Regions from separate parts of the Neobacillus phoenicis genome, predicted to be linked through region 3. Evidence: riboswitches for the same ligand, from Rfam matches in the RefSeq annotation. Region 3 holds a riboswitch; each other region holds the start of a gene.
The links. Region 3 has a riboswitch for cyclic di-GMP ahead of AA0X95_RS18365 (hypothetical protein). Riboswitches for the same ligand answer to the same signal wherever they lie in the genome.
Positions count from the first base shown of each region.

Region 1: linked by a shared signal. The riboswitch ahead of AA0X95_RS23340 (DUF192 domain-containing protein) and the one ahead of AA0X95_RS18365 (hypothetical protein) in region 3 are both predicted to bind cyclic di-GMP.
Region 2: linked by a shared signal. The riboswitch ahead of AA0X95_RS24825 (anti-repressor SinI family protein) and the one ahead of AA0X95_RS18365 (hypothetical protein) in region 3 are both predicted to bind cyclic di-GMP.
Region 4: linked by a shared signal. The riboswitch ahead of AA0X95_RS08295 (hypothetical protein) and the one ahead of AA0X95_RS18365 (hypothetical protein) in region 3 are both predicted to bind cyclic di-GMP.

Region 1 is NZ_CP154847.1:4,552,645-4,556,837, reverse strand. Features, by position in the region: gene AA0X95_RS23365 (spore germination protein GerPE) at 1-152, opposite strand, end outside; partial or broken gene AA0X95_RS23360 (spore gernimation protein GerPD) at 155-338, opposite strand; gene gerPC (spore germination protein GerPC) at 335-949, opposite strand; gene AA0X95_RS23350 (spore germination protein GerPB) at 1,002-1,241, opposite strand; gene AA0X95_RS23345 (spore germination protein) at 1,259-1,480, opposite strand; cyclic di-GMP riboswitch class I at 1,741-1,827, shown strand; gene AA0X95_RS23340 (DUF192 domain-containing protein) at 1,956-2,297, shown strand; gene AA0X95_RS23335 (Flp family type IVb pilin) at 2,314-2,502, shown strand; gene AA0X95_RS23330 (prepilin peptidase) at 2,634-3,143, shown strand; gene AA0X95_RS23325 (TadE/TadG family type IV pilus assembly protein) at 3,140-3,523, shown strand; gene AA0X95_RS23320 (pilus assembly protein TadG-related protein) at 3,533-4,193, shown strand, end outside.
Region 2 is NZ_CP154847.1:4,851,667-4,855,859, reverse strand. Features, by position in the region: gene AA0X95_RS24840 (hypothetical protein) at 1-133, opposite strand, end outside; gene AA0X95_RS24835 (carbohydrate kinase family protein) at 397-1,365, shown strand; gene AA0X95_RS24830 (pseudouridine-5'-phosphate glycosidase) at 1,362-2,276, shown strand; cyclic di-GMP riboswitch class I at 2,539-2,628, shown strand; gene AA0X95_RS24825 (anti-repressor SinI family protein) at 2,659-2,790, shown strand; gene AA0X95_RS24820 (helix-turn-helix domain-containing protein) at 2,868-3,200, opposite strand; gene map (type I methionyl aminopeptidase) at 3,469-4,193, shown strand, end outside.
Region 3 is NZ_CP154847.1:3,547,063-3,551,255, reverse strand. Features, by position in the region: gene AA0X95_RS18385 (flagellar brake protein) at 1-149, shown strand, start outside; gene AA0X95_RS18380 (hypothetical protein) at 477-1,358, shown strand; gene fliS (flagellar export chaperone FliS) at 1,481-1,861, shown strand; gene AA0X95_RS18370 (flagellar protein FliT) at 1,876-2,223, shown strand; cyclic di-GMP riboswitch class I at 2,423-2,508, shown strand; gene AA0X95_RS18365 (hypothetical protein) at 2,656-2,970, shown strand; gene AA0X95_RS18360 (glucosaminidase domain-containing protein) at 3,119-3,787, shown strand; gene flgB (flagellar basal body rod protein FlgB) at 3,943-4,193, shown strand, end outside.
Region 4 is NZ_CP154847.1:1,611,011-1,615,203, forward strand. Features, by position in the region: gene AA0X95_RS08285 (MFS transporter) at 1-1,079, opposite strand, end outside; gene AA0X95_RS08290 (MarR family winged helix-turn-helix transcriptional regulator) at 1,099-1,512, opposite strand; cyclic di-GMP riboswitch class I at 1,696-1,781, shown strand; gene AA0X95_RS08295 (hypothetical protein) at 1,861-2,124, shown strand; gene metH (methionine synthase) at 2,186-4,193, opposite strand, start outside.

The DNA of each region.
Region 1 (4,193 bases), 1.0 Mb from region 3:
CCTTCATTCCCATAAAACTGTTCTGCTTCCCTTTGTACAGCGAGTGCTTTAGAAAATCCATTAATAATACAGGAATCTCCTAGCTGGAGGATAGAAGCAAACGAAACGATGTCTATATTGATTGCATCTACACATGATGTTCTTGTAAGCATGATCAAGTCACGTCCGATTGCAGCGGTACAAAAGGTCCAATGATTAAAGATTCAGGTGGGGTATCAAAAGTCGAGGCTAATTGAATCGATTCCGTATCGCCTACCAAGACTAATGATGAGCTGGCAACCCCAATAATTTTTATATTTTGGACGTTAAGCTTCTCGATTATAGACTTCAAAGTTCATTCTGCTTTCATCCCTTTCACGTGTTCTGGCAGGTTCTTGAAGAAAATAGCCACACCATTTTTTATCTCCTGCTTAATCGATTCGATAATTATGTCATCTATATTTTCATTCTCCGCTGAACGGTTATTTTGTAAATTCATTTTTAAATGTTGTTCGACTCTGTTAGGTAACTGTTTAGTAATATCCTGCTTGATAAAGGATAAGTAGGCGTCATTTGGTGGGACCTCTAATTCTCTTTGGGTGTATTCAACTATTGAAGGTAAATCTGTTTCAAGATATCGGTAAATGGCTTCTTCAATTTTCATAGATCTCTGCATTTGATCTTTTGGTGGTGGAGGAACGTTTAATGATTGATTTTGTACCGCAAAGTCTTCAATTTCAGACAAATCGGAAGGATTAAGGCCGATGTTTAAGGTTCCTTCAAGAGTTTCTACCTTCAATTGATCAAATTTATATTCAATTTTATCGACTCGAATAGGCTGCTTCTCCTTTATTTGCTTCATTTCTTCTTGCATTTTTTGAACGGTAGCCTCCAAGGTAACGATCCTCTTTTCCTGTGCTTGAATATACATTTGCAGCCATTGAAGATATTGAGAATAATCCTGATACATGATATCACCTCACAATAGATAGTCTCGAAGAACCCAAAAGAAACGGAAAGGATTATTTGTCTGTGTTTTCATGTTTTCTAACAGCTGCCTGTAATGGAACGGCTGGTGTACCTACTAAACTTCCTATAGCTTTTATTGGCTTAGGTGCTGGAGCTGTAAATCCACCGGTATTATATAGATATGCTGAAGGTTTTATCATTCCAGCACTTCCAATTTGCATAACAGATGAATTGGAAATACTTCCAATTCTTATAAAACTAATTTGAATTGACTGCTGAATATAGTAATTCATTTTAGACCACCCATTTATTATGCGTTGAGGGTAATTGGTTGATCGATTCCATCTTGGTCTGATGTATTTGTAGAACTCATGTTGTTGTTTAGACGTAAACTCTCCCCTGTATTAAAGGAACCAGCTCCAGAGAAAGTTTTGGCAGTAGAAAATGGCATAATTTTATACACATCACCAATATGGAAAACTGAACTGCTTCCAAGGGTAATAACCTGTGCAACTCCAACGATGGCTGGCATGATCAACATCCTTTTTATTGGTATCTATAAATTATATGTATGGGCGATTGTATGGTGAATGATTCGCCTAAATAAATTGGCAAGGGAGGTAAATTGAGGATTATATACGAATTTTATGTCGATTTTATAAGGGTATAAGTCGAAAATAGGTATAATTACCTAGTGTTTTCGACTAAAAATAGTATTTTAGTAGGATGCTCTCTGAGGGAAAAAAGTTCTATTATGTGATTAAGAGATCAGTCGGACAAACAAACACTGATTCTCGATAAAGGCAAAACTGATGAAAATCAGTGACGCAAAGCTAAAGGGGCTAAGGTGCTTTTGCACTACGCCAGCCAGTTACCGAAAGAACAGGGTGTTTCATATTAGTACTACTATTTACTCATAGGTTTCCTATGTCTATTTAGTCAGTCTATTTTACTAACCCCCCTTTCGGTAAAGGCGGGGTTATTTCTTTTATTCGGAGGTGAAATACGTGAAAGTCGTGAATCTGTCAAACGGAGCGGAACTGGCAAACAATCTATCAACAGCTGATACCTTTTTTAAAAGATTAAAAGGGCTGATGTTTTCGAAAAGTTTACCAGCAGGACACGGCTTGTTAATTCGACCCTGCCAATCCATTCACACATTCTTCATGAATTATTCCATCGATGTCCTTTACTTAAGTGAAGATTTTGAAATTGTAGGCCTGGACGAAACGGTAAAGCCTGCAACAGTAGGAAAGTATCACAAAAGAGCAAAGTCAGTATTAGAATTGCCAGCAGGCATGATTCAAAAAACAGAAACAAAAATTGGAAACTATTTAACTATAAATTGAAAAGGGGTTTTTACAAATGATGAAAAAAATGAAAGCTTTATTTACTGAAGAACAAGGACAAGGTATGACTGAGTATGGGTTAGTTTTAGGACTAATTGCGGTTGGCGCTGTAGCAGTACTATTAATAATGAAAGATCAAGTTGTTAAGTTATTTACGGATGCTAAGGACGCTTTAATTGAGGCTGGTGCAGGCGGAGAAGGTTGATTAATAGTTAATAATCTAGAAACTGAATTTCTAATACAGCCTTGCGTGCGAAACAAACGTGAGGCTGTTTTTCTTTAAACATAAATTAAGCGCTGTACTTTAACTTCTATAAGGAAAGGAGAGGAGTTTATGTGTGGAGTACCTATTTATTAATTATTCTCTTAATCATATGTGTAATTACCGACTTAAAGGAACGAAAAATATATAATAAGGTCTTATTTCCCTTTTTGATAATAGCATGGATTGTTCACGCCATTACCGGTGGGTGGCATGGCTTAGCAGAGGCGCTCCTTGGTACGGTAGTTGGTTTGTGGATTTTATTAATCCCTTATCTCCTTGGAGGAATGGGGGCGGGAGATGTAAAACTCCTTGCAGTAATTGGCGGTTTAAAAGGTATCAGTTTTGTATTAATGGCATCAATATACATGGCATTGGCAGGAGGGATTATGGCCATCCTATTTATTTTTTATCGTAAAGGATTTTTAAAGAAAATATTGTACCTAATGCATGGTCTGCGGCATGGGATGAGACTTTCCTTACTCGAGGAGAATGATTCGGTCAAAACCACTCTTCCTTACGGGGTAGCCATCGCTGCAGGGGCCATCTTTCAAGCTTACTTTCCTGGAGTCATTTCTTTATGAAAAAGGATGAGCGTGGCCAATCTTTGGTGGAAACAGCGCTAATTATTCCTATTTTTCTATTGATTCTGGTAGGAATCTTAGATTTCGGTAGAGTGATTTATTCCTATGCGCACTTGCAAATGGCTGCGCAGGAAACGGTTAGGCTAGGTGGTCTAGGTAAGAAGGATGCTGATATTTCAACTTTCGCCCACCAATACGTGCATTTAGGGGACCAGACAAAATTACAGGTGAATATTACTCCAGCGGATACAGTCAGGCGTTCGGGAGACTATGTAACAGTAAAGCTAACGTATCCGATGAACTTTTTGACACCTTTGATTTCTAAGTTCTTCCCCTCTAATTTTGCCATCGAAACAAGTTCAACGATTCGCGTAGAGTGAGGGATAAAAATGCGAAAATTTTTTATTAGATTCCTAAAGGATGAAAAAGGGAATGTCCTCATCCTGGGTGCAATTTCGCTAATGACAATTCTATCCATGGCAGGTCTGGCGATAGATGGAAGCCTAATGTATATGGAAAAAGCGAAGTTACAAAAGGTTGCAAATGCAGCCGTTCTTTCAGGTGCACAGGAGCTGCCGAATACGGAACAAAAGGTCACTAGTACAGTTCAATACATTTTAGACTCTCATAAATCTTCTAGTACGTTATCAAATCTAGATATTAACATGGGGAGTAAAGTTACCATACACTTAACGAAAACAGTAAACCTAACGTTTATGAAAATATTTGGTCTTGATAAAACAGACGTTACAGCCAGAGCTACGGCAGGTTTGGGAGCAATTGGAAAAGCAGTAGGTGCCGCTCCATTAGGGATCGACGAGAGTGTGATTCTGGAATATAACAAAACTTACCAATTGAAAGTTGATTCTTCAGGAGTTTCATCAGGGAATTTTGGCATCTTGGCACTTAGTGGACCAGGAGCAAAAACCTATGAACAAAATTTGCGGTACGGCTACCAAGAGGAACTAAAGATTGGCGATATTATTGATACGCAAACAGGGAATATTGCTGGTAAAACAAGAGATGTAATTCAAGAACGAGTAAATGGTT
Region 2 (4,193 bases), 1.3 Mb from region 3:
TTTCTCCCCCTGAAGTCTCACCAGTCGAGGCGTCTTCCTGTTTGGCCGGTTTGCACATACGGTCGAGTAGAAAACCAGCAAACACCATAAACGCAATCGGAATCGAGTAATTTAAAACATGAATCACAGTCATAGCATTAAACACCGACCTTTATTTTGAATATTAATAATATTTAGTATATTTATATGTTGTTTATATTATATGTTATCTGTCACATTTTAGACAAATTTTATTAACATAAATCCTTGTTGCTAAGCAGTGTATTCAAATAGCAAAATGTTTTTCTATTTTTATAACAGGATTTTCAAGATACGTATCGTAATAGTTATATGAGTAGGGAATATTTTGAAATTTTGACTTGCTTAACAAAGGATCTTAAGGAGTGGATGCTAACAATGAACAAAGAGGAAGCAATCATTTTTGATATTCTCTGTATTGGTGGAGCGAATGTAGACCGTAAAATTCAGGCGATTAAACAGTTGAAGTATGGAACATCAAACCCAGCCATAAGCTCCATGTCACGGGGAGGAGTCGCAAGAAATATTGCAGAAAACTCAGGCCGAATAGGTCTAAAAGCATCTCTGTTTGCATATGTTGGCTCAGATCCTGAAGGGGAATGGCTCCTAGAAAACACTAAACATTTTGTAGAAGTATGCCCTACACAAATCATACAAGGAAAATCTACTGGCACTTATACTGCCGTACTTGATCCATTAGGTGAAATGGAAATCGCACTAGCCGATATGGCTATTTATGATGAAGTGAAAGATACCATTTTTGAAGAGATATGGATGCATATAGAACAGTCAAAAATGATTTTATTAGATACAAACTTTCCAAAAAACATCATTCAACAAGTAATTACTGACTGTAAAAACTTCAACAAACCTATTTGTATTGCTACAGTTTCCGCTCCTAAAACAGAAAAGCTCCCAGCATCCCTTGAAGGTGTAACCTGGCTTGTAGCCAACCATAAAGAAGCAGAGGCGTTATCCAACCTAGAAATAAGATCAGAAGGAGACTTCTACCAAGCAGCTGAAGTCATTATGAAAAAAGGTGTGGAGAAAGTAGTTATTACCCGAGGTGAGAAGGGATTAATTTATTATACAAAGGATGGCGAAGCGGGAGCGTTAATACCTCCAACTGTTCCTATTGTGGATGTAACTGGGGCAGGCGATTCTCTCATTGCCGGAATTATATTTGGATATCTTAAGGGTTTGAGTACCGAAGATTCTTGTAAAATTGGTCTTTCATGCTCATTGATAACCATTCATTCAAATGAAACGGTAAATCCCGAATTAAACCAGCAATCCTTACTTGAAACCTACCAGAAATACTTTAGTAAAGGGGTCACCAAACGATGAACCAAGCATACCTGTCCTTTTCAGAGGAAGTACTTGAAGCAAAAAGAGAAGGGAAGCCAATTGTTGCACTTGAATCGACGATTATTTCACATGGAATGCCGTACCCTCAGAATATAGAGACTGCAAGAGAAGTAGAAGAAATTATCAGGCAGAATGGCGCTGTACCAGCAACTATTGCCATCATTAATGGGAAAATCAAAATCGGTTTATCTGATGAGGAATTAGAATTCTTAGGCACTAGTAAGGAGATCATGAAAGCTAGCAGGCGGGATCTTCCCTACATAATCGCAACACAAAAACACGGGGCCACAACGGTTGCAGCGACCATGATTTGTGCACAAATGGGTGGAATTAACGTGTTTGTGACAGGTGGTATTGGCGGTGTTCACCGCGGCGCAGAAGTAACAATGGATATTTCCGCCGACTTGCAGGAATTAGCAAAAACAAATGTAGCAGTCGTTTGTGCTGGAGCAAAATCAATTCTTGATTTAGGCTTAACATTGGAGTATTTAGAAACCAACGGAGTGCCCGTCGTTGGTTATCAAACAGAGATTCTGCCAGCTTTTTATACGAGAACAAGCCCTTATAAAGTAAATTTCCGAGTGGATTCACCAGAGGAAGCCTCAGCATTAATGAAGACTAAATGGGATTTAGGTTTAGAAGGTGGAATCGTCATTGCCAACCCCATTCCAGAACCCTATGCAATGGATGAAGCTTTAATTAATAATGTTATAGAGATTGCTTTAAACGAGGCAAAAAGTAAAGGGATTCATGGTAAAGAGGTCACACCTTTCCTCTTAAGCAGGGTAAAAGAGCTAACAGCAGGGTCAAGTTTAGAAGCAAATATTGCACTGGTAAAACATAATGCCAAAATAGGTGCTCGTATTGCAGCAGTAAAAGGCGGCAAATAATATACTATTTTAAAGGGAGGATTTGACCTAATATCCTTCTTTTTTTAATTTCTTTTACTGAAAGTGGAGGGAAAAGGGAGTTTTTGTAGAAAAATAGGATAATTTGTGTATAAAAGTAGTTTGAAAATTATAAAAAAAAGACAAAAAACAACAACCTAATATAAAAGGACTAGATATAATGAACATATCATTTAGTATTAAGTATTTATACCTAGATAAATAATATAAAAATGGAAGAATGCAATACTTAAGTTGTAGAATAAACAGAAAAAGGCAAACCTGTTGAAAAGTAGGGACGCAAAGCCGAGGATCTAAGGCAGGCCTTTCTTGCTATGATGGCCGGGTTACCTGGAATACTATGTGTATTTTAGGGGGAGAAAAAATGATTATTGCAGAGAGAGACGTGGATGTAATTGATCAGGAATGGATGGCGCTAATTTTAGAAGCAAAAGAACTTGGCTTATCTATTACAGATGTTCGTGATTTCCTCCACCAAGAAGTTCAAAAGAACTAACTTGTTACATATTTAAAAAAGCATTCTACTAAAAGAGGTTTCTTTTGTAGAATGCTTTTCTTCTTTATAGAATAAAATTAATCATTACTATTATTTTGATTTATTCTCCACTTATTAAATTCTAGAAAGTCACGAAATTGCTCTTTTGAAACCCCAGAACCCATAGCTTCTTTAACTAAGTTCATCCATTCACTGTCTAAATCATCCTTGTTAATTTGTTCATGAATTAAATGTTCGACGGGTAGATTTAAAACGGCAGCAATTTTTTCGAGAAATTGTATAGATGGATTTTTTTGCAGGTTTCTCTCCAGAGAGCTTAAATAAGACTTAGCGACCCCAGCTTGCTCTGCAAGTTCTGAAAGAGACATCTTCTTTTCTAAGCGAAATTTTTTTACGCGATCACCAATCATTCCATTCACACACCTATTAAACATATTTATACGTTAATTCTATCAAAAAGAATGAAAAAGTACCATATTAAGAACGAAGGAATATGACAAAATAGTGAATATTATAAAATGGTCATCTTGAAAAACCCACGGGTAAGAAGTTCTTTTGAAAAAATGACGGATTCGAGTTAATATTAATAGTGTTTCCAAATGAGAATGTATCTTAAACTTCTTTTACTTACTGTAAAGCTTACTATACATAAAAATAATCAAAAAGGCAGGGAAAAGAATGATTGTCCTGAAATCACCACGTGAAATTAAAGCGATGAAAAAGGCTGGAGAAATCCTTGCGGCCTGTCATAAGGAAATTGCTAAATTAATTAAGCCAGGAGTAACTACTTGGGAAATTGACCAGTTTGTCAATAAATTCTTAACCGAACACAAGGCAACCCCAGAGCAAAAAGGATACAAAGGCTATGAATATGCAACATGTGCAAGTATCAATGATGAAATATGCCATGGCTTTCCAAGAAAAGAGCCATTAAAAGAAGGAGATATTGTTACCATCGATATGGTCGTAAATTATAATGGTGCCTTAGCGGACTCTGCGTGGTCTTATGCAGTAGGAAATGTCTCTAAGGAAACAGAGCATTTATTAAAAGTGACAAAGGAAGCACTATATAAAGGAATTGAGCAGGCCGTTGTCGGCAATCGAATCGGTGATATTGGGCATGCGATTCAAACCTATGTGGAAAGTGAAGGATTATCGGTTGTTAGGGACTTTATTGGACATGGCATTGGGGCTGTGATTCATGAGAAACCGGATGTTCCTCATTACGGGCTGCCAGGAAAAGGGGCCAGGATTAAAGAAGGAATGGTCTTTACGATTGAGCCAATGGTGAATATCGGTCAATATCAAACGAAGATGGATACGAATGGCTGGACCGCAAGAACTGTAGACGGAAAATATTCAGCACAATATGAGCATACACTTGCCGTTACTAAGGATGGCCC
Region 3 (4,193 bases):
ATTGCAAAATTATTAGAATTACATTGTTGAAAGATCAAGAAAGAAAACATGTCGCCATACAATTTTCAAATTTGAACCAACATGATCAAAAGAAAATCATCCAACATTGTTTTGAAAAGCAAAGGCAGATTCGGATGAAGGTACGATAATCAAAATAAGTTTGATAAGCTATTATTTATATAATCCTGGCCCTCTTTTTGAAAGAGGGCTTTTAAATGATTCGCATTAATGTAAAAATTATTTGCAGATAATTACAAATTTTGTATAATTAACATGTTCATGTAAATGTTAGTAATGATCTTTTTTTATTTGATTGACACCCATAAAAAATTCATAAGAGCGAATACATATAGTAAATACACCTTTTATGAAGTGCGTTTGGAAAAACAAATTATTTTGATGCTTTTTGTCTTTTAGGATAATATTGCTTTTGTACCAATACGTTCATTTCAAATAACCATGTAGGAGGTATTCTTATGAGTTTAAAATCCGCTTTATTTGAGCTAAAAGAGGCACTAGTCGATCGGGAAATAGGACAATCAGAAGAGGCTTTCATTCATGAGTTGGAGAATAAAAACAATTTGAGTTATGGAACATTAGTTTTTTATTATAACAATTTGATGATAGTAAGCATGAAGAGTAAGGAAAATGGTAGTCAAAATGACAAAGAATCAAAAAAAGTGAATCGTAAATGGACGAAAAATGAAATTGAACTCCTTTTTCATTATATTAAAGATCGACAAGATGAAGGCGCACTAAATATTACAGATATATTAGAAGAGGCTGCACACTTATTAAATCGCGGGTATCAATCAGTTAACTATAAATATTATACGTTACTAAAATCGGAGGATAAAAAACAAGAATCTAGTCAAAAGACTTACCAATTTACAACAATTAATCAAACCGATGTACCTGTGGTAGCGGTTGAGAATATGAAAGAAAGAGCCCCAGCGTCTACAGCTGTTCAATCGAAAACTTCCCAAGACAGTGACCTATTGGATATATTGTCAGGACTCATTACGAATGTCCAGCAACTGCCAGATCTGAATTTAAATGAAATGTTAAGAGGATTATATCAACTGACTAATATGGCTCTTCAAAACCAGGAAGCGGTCCAAGAAGTAGAGACGATGAAATCAACTATTAATCATGAAAAAGCAGTTCTTCAGGAAAAATTAAGACAAGAAAAGAAACGTAACGACGAATTACAACTGGAAGTCTCAAAGCTAGCGAAGGAAATTACTGCATTTAATAAGTTAGGAGATGCAGCAAAAATTCAAAATCTAAAATCCTATAATCAAAGACTTAACTACATTATTGATGGATTTGGAATCGTCCTTCAGGTAGGCAGTTAAAAAAATCAATAAAGGTAATCCATGTCATTGGATTATCTTTTTATTTTTTCTACTTAACTTTAAAAAAATGTTTCCGATAATATATTAATAACAGGAAACGAAATTAAAAGGAGAAATCTATCATGGTTTTAAATAATCCATATCAAACCTATCAAAAACAAGCTGTTACTACCTCAAAGCCAGAGGATCTAACACTCATGTTGTACCAGGGATTGGTGAAATTCATCCGTTTATCTAAGAAGTCATTAGAGAATAAAAACATGGAAGAAAGTCACGGCTATAATTTACGAGCACAAGATATTCTAAGTGAATTAATGATTACTTTAAAAAAGGGATATACTGTATCCGATCCCTTGCTTACCATGTATGATTATATGAAGTCTCGTTTAATTGAAGCAAATCTAAATAAAAATTCGGCAATACTAGAAGAAGTAGAAGGGTTTGCCTTGGAATTATCAGAAACCTGGTCTACAGCAATGAAACAAATCAAAACTAAAAGCTAAGGACTGGAAGGATAATGGAGGAATTACTGAAAGGTATTTATGAATTGACAGTAAAAATGAAACACTCTTTAAATGAAGATGATTTTGAGGAATTTGAAAAGCTAACGGATAAACGGAATTCGTTGATGAGTAAAGTTGACGAATGGAAGGTAAAGGAAAAGAATTACATCTATTCATCACAAGAACAACAATGGTTAAAGAACACACATAGTTTAGATCAACTCATAGCACCATTACTACAAAAGAAGTTAACAGAAACCCAGGTTCTTTTAAATCAACTAAAGAAGCAAAAACAGGTTTCTCAACAATATAGGCCGTTTATTACACAAACCAATGGAGTATTTTTAGATTCAAAAAGGTGATCAAGTTATTTGTTACTATATTTTAGTACGTAAAATGACAATTTATGACATAATCCATGATTTCTCAACGAAATTATCTATACTTTAGTTCTATTTACCTAGTCTATTCGACAAAAATGGGTAAATAGTCGGATATTCGATATTGTTAAAACATTCTATTATTTGATTAGAGATTCCTTTAGTTTAAAAAAGCATTGAATCTCATTCAAGGCAAAGCTGATGAAAATCAGTGGCGCAAAGCTATAGGGGCTAAGGAGAAAAATACTATGCCAGCCAGCTGCCTAAAGATAGGGTGTTTTTCCTAGGTATTAAATGTCTACATAAGTATAGGACTTCTATACTTACAAAGGTATTTTCTGTCTGTTAACCCCCCTTCGATAAGGCGGGGTTATTTTTATACTCTTTAACAACTGGTTAAAGGAGAGGAAAAAAATGTTCCTACAACAAGTAAAAGCAGACGAACAAGTCAACCGTAAGATTTTAGACTTAATGGAATTTAAAAAGAAAAAGCCCTTTTTCAAGAGACCCGTTAGAATAACGCTTGGTTATCCAATGAATTGTACTTACTATATAGTGAAGAATGTAGTTTACATGGGAAAGCAGATTCTTGCGCTCAAACAAGAAATGGAGACCAACCATATTGTTCTAGTTGAAGGCAAAATTGAAAATGGCCAACTAACATGTATTTCTATGTTATCGGAAGAGTGTTTAGGTGATGTAAGCAGAATGTTAGAAGGTGCCATCTAATTTAAAATGTTTGAAAATTCTACAAAGTGAAATCATGAAAATGAGAAATGGCTGCTTAATGGTGCGTGACCACGTATACTAAACCGTAGTCACGCATCTTTTCTGTGTTGCCAAAACTTAATAATTATTAGAAGAAAGGAGCCTACCATTGAAAATAGGTGATGATTGGTTTACAAAAACCATGCTAACAAATACATTAGTTCGTAATGAAAAATTAAATTCAAAAATGGGAAATTCTAATTCTGAATTCACTAATCTGTTTACATCTGTTTTAAGTGAGTTAATGCAAAATGAGGTTCCATCTACTATTCAGCCCACTTTCAATTCCTTAATAGAAAATATGTCCTTTAACAATGATTTTCCAAATGTAGAAATGGATCATCTGACACCAAATTCAGACGAGCCATTACGTTTTAGCTCCATTAGTGCAGAAAAAATAAATCAGGTACTTGGTGGGAAATTAAAAGGAATGGGGAATGCCTTCCTTCAAGCTGGACAAAGATATAATGTGGACCCCGCCTTATTAGTGGCTATTGCAAAGCACGAAACAGGAAATGGGACCTCAAAAGCAGCATATGTAAAGAATAATATAGCTGGAATGATGGGGAAAAACGGATTAAGATCCTATACCTCCATTGAGGAAAGTATTATGGATATGGCTCGTAATATAAGTAAAAATTATTTAGGAATGGGCCTATCAAATATAACCAAAATTGCAGCAAAATATGCTCCAGTGGGTGCGGCGAATGATCCAACGAACCTTAACAATCATTGGGTTTCTGGTGTCAGTAAATTTTTTGGGGAACTAAAAGCCTGATAATTCACAAAAAATTCTCTTACCATAATAAACTATGTAAAAATATGTAGATTAATACACCTTTTATATAGTATATTGATGAATGGACATATTGAATTTGTTGATAAATATCGAAATATGTCAAAGTTTTAAAGATGGAAAGGAGGGGGACTATTTTGAACAATATTAGCCTCCTGCAAAAAGCGCTAGACGCTTCCAGTTTACGACAACAAGTAATTTCAAATAACATTTCAAATTCAGAAACACCAGGTTATAAATCAAAACAAGTAGTGTTTGAGGATATCTTAAAAAAACACTTAACCAATCAAACAAACTTTTCTGGAAACCGAACGGACTCTCGGCATATGGTCATAGGGACTCCATCTTTGATCCCTTCAGCAAACATAGTGGAGAATACAGGTTCAAT
Region 4 (4,193 bases), 1.9 Mb from region 3:
TCTATTTTAGCAGCAAGTAAACCTACAACGAAGGAGCCTAGAGCAATACCTGTATCATAGATAGATAAGAAGGTCGCTGTAGCTAAACCTCTTTTTCGAGGTTCCGCATCTTGGATAGCGATGGTTTGGAAGGTAGGAAAAAGTGTTCCCCATCCTAATCCAATCATACCTGCTGAAATGAGGAATGTGACTGCACCACTGCTTTGGCTTAAGACAAACATCCCAATTGAGAAAAGCAAAATAGAAGGATAAGATATAACGTTTGGTCCATAAAGATCGAGCCATTTTCCAGTGAATGGTCTAGATAGTAAAAGAACCATTGCATAGACCACAAAGAAGAGACTAGACACACTAGCCAAATGAATTTCATTTGCATAAATTGAAACAAATGAAAGAAGGGCAGAATAGACAATCGCTAGGAAGCTTCCAACAATCGAAATAGGAATGGCAGATGTCTCAAAAAGATTTTTAAAAGAAAAAGCAGAAGCTGCTTTTGGCTGATCAAGCTGCTCTGAATGATTCAATTTAACAATTAGTCCTGTAATAAGAGAACCGAAAGCAACAATAACGCTGAGAATAAATAGGGTGTTTGGTCCCCATTGTTGAATAGCCATTAATCCTACAAATGGTCCTAAAACCATGGCCATATTCGTTGACATGACGAAATATCCCATACCTTCTCCCCTGCGTGAAGCTGGAATAATATTAGCTACAATGGTTCCGACTGCTGTTGTTGCCATACCGAAACCAACACCATGAAGCAGACGAATAACTAGAAAACCGCCGACTGTTTTAGGGATAAAGTAAAGAAGAGAGGCGGCAGAGAAAATAATGAGCGCCGATAAGAGCACTTTCTTATTACTCGCGCGTTCGAGCCACTGTCCAGCAAGCGGACGTGAGATGATGGCGGATAGTAAAAATACGGTCGTCATTAATCCCGCGACAGATGCACTGCTATGTAATTCATCCAAGGCATAGGTGGGAAGCGTGACGAGCAGGATATAAAAAGTTAAGAAAAGAAAAAAATTACTTAAAGATACACTAATAAAATCCTTCGTCCATAGTTTGGGTTTGTTCATAGATGTGATGCACACTCCTTTATAAAAGATGCTTTAACCAGCTAGATTGCAGTGACAGTAATTCCTCTTGAGATGTTTGTGGAAAATGCTTCAGTAATGTTTGGTTGACCTCGTTCACAACACTTTCCCATTCGGGATATAATTTCAATGCCTCTTCTGTTAATTCGATATACTTTGACCGTTTGTCCTGACCTTGAACTTGCTTCACATATCCTTGTTTGACGAGACGCTGTATGGTTCTAGTCATTGGAGGTGCTTCAACAAATAGATAATCACAAAGTTCTCGTTGGGTTAACGATCCTTTGGTTTTTAAAACAAAAATAACGGCCCATTGCGAACCGTACAAGCCCATTGGCGATAAAGCTTCATTGAGTTTATTGGTGAGATGGCGTGAAAGCTGGTGAAGAGTATGGAATAATTCGTGGGTTATCATAAATGCACTCCGATACTTCAAATAATTAGTTACCTAGGTAACTATAGTGTATTTATTATTAAATGTCAAGAAATGTACACAGGGGCATAAATACTCATAATTTGTTAAAAAAATCAATTTTTTTGTAAAAAATTGACGAAAAACGTTGAATTGTTCCTAGTTAGATTTTACTATTAAGGTATAAAGTGAAAAAGGCAAACTTTTTGAAAAAAAAAGGACGCAAAGCCACGAGTCTAAGGTCATATGACTATGATAGTCGGGTTGCCAAAAAGAACAGAATCTAATGTTTAAATAAAACTTCTACGGCATTACGGTTTGTTAGTCCACCTCTTTTTGGAGGCTTTTTATTTGTTGGAAAATAAACATAAAGGGATGGGTGGGAAATTGAAGATGTTTTTTGGTTCTATTGAATATTTTGAGAAGGAAATCACGAGGTTTGCAAAAAAGGAACGCTCTGTTCATTTGTCACGTGAACAAGTGATGGAAATTTACTCTGAAATGAAAGACGAATTAATGAATGATTTTATTTGTGATGAGCGTATTAAAAAAGAGTGCATACATAATCTAAATCTTGCAAGTCAAAGATTCCTACATAAATATCAGGCTGTGTAATGATGAACCATATGTTAAAAAGAGTGACTATAAAATAGTCACTCTTTTTACATGGAGATGCTTATCTTAACACATTAAAATATCTTGCTTCTGGATGGGCAAAAACCATTGCAGAAACAGAAGCTTCCGGTTCCATCATGCAACCATCTGTTAATTGAATTCCAATTTCTTCAGGCTGAATTAATTTAAATAACTTTTTCTGATCCTCTAAATCAGGACAGGCTGGATAACCGAAGGAGAATCGTTGTCCTTGGTATTTAGCAGCAAAGCGGTCCTGCATGGAAAAATCAAGAGGATCCGGGAAGCCCCAGCGGTCACGCATTTGACGGTGGATTAATTCAGCAAAGCCTTCTGCAGTCTCGAGTGCTAATGATTGGAGAGCATGGCTCTCAAGGAAACGACCGTCCGCCTTGAATTCATCCGCTTTTTCTCGAATCCCTCTACCTGCCGTTACGGTAAAGAAGCCAACATAATCCATCACACCACTGTCAACAGATTTTAAGAAATCCGCTAAACAAAGATGTGGTGCGGAATCCTGACGTGGGAAATCAAATGTTTCAATAATTTGATCATGATTTTCAGGATTATAAATATAGATCTTGTTTCCATCCGCCTGTGCCGGGAAAAACTGATATACGGCATTCGGTGTAATCCAATTTTCACGGGTTGCATCTGAAAGCAGTTGGTCCACAACCTCCTTAACTTTTACAGCCTTTTCATCTTTTTCAGCAAGCAGGTTCGCGATTTTCCCCTTTACACCAAGATGATGCCCAATAAGCATTTGCATATTGATGTATGGCTCAATATGGGAAAGCGAATAAGTTTTTAAAACATGCCTTTTTGTATCCAGTGGCGTAAAGACTGGTGCCTCTGTGGATATAGCCGGCTTCACTTTCACTGCAACAGATCCTGTAGAGCGGACAGGTAACTCTCTTGGTACCTCTAATGCAGCCAGCTTTTCCGCCTTCTCATCCAACAGCTTTTGGTGTTCCTCTGGGTTTTGCAGTTGGTTTGCCAGTGATAATCCATTCATCGCATCCTTCGCATACAAAACAAGTCCATCATATTCCTTAGCAATCTTCGTATCGGTAAACTTACGAGATAGAGCAGCACCGCCGACTAAGATAGGGAGTGAAATGCCAGCATCTTTCATATCCTGTGCCGTTAACACCATTTGCTGTGCAGATTTAACCAGTAAACCGGATAATCCAACCATATCTGGTTTTTCCCTAAGAATAGCTTGAACTAAATCGGTTGGATTCACTTTAATCCCGAGGTCTATCACATCATAACCATTATTGCTCAGTATAATGTCTACAAGGTTTTTACCAATATCATGGACATCACCTTTTACAGTCGCTAAAATAACTTTGCCTTTTGTCGCAGATACATCTCCTTTTTCCATATGCGGCTCTAAATGCGATACCGCGGCCTTCATCACTTCTGCACTCTGTAAAACCTCAGCAACAATTAATTGGTTATCATTAAAAAGTCGCCCAACTTCTTTCATGCCATCCATTAACGGTCCATTAATGATATCAAGCGGGGCAGGATAGCTTTCCAGCGCCAAATCCAAATCTGGTAATAATCCTTCTTTCGTGCCCTCCACAACATAATAAGCGAGACGCTCTTCTAAAGTCATGTTTGGAACCGTGCTCTTCGCCTCTTTCTTTTTACCACGGTAAAACTCCGTAAAAACAGCTAAAGTCTCATCAGTTGTTTTAAATAACAAATCCTCCGCTAATGTAACTTCTTCCTTAGAAATGGAGGCAAAGCGCTCCAACTTTTCCGTATTCACAATGGCGTAATCCAAACCAGCCTGTGTACAGTGGTAAAGGAATACCGAATTCAAAATTTCTCTGCCAACAGGTGGCAATCCAAACGACACATTACTAATCCCAAGAATCGTTTGTACTCCTGGAAGCTGCTCCTTGATTAACCTAATACCTTCCACAGTAGCTTTAGCCGAACCAATATATTGCTCATCACCAGTACCTACAGGAAAAACTAATGGGTCAAATATCAAATCCTGTGGTTTGAGTCCATATTTGTTTACCAACAAATCATGA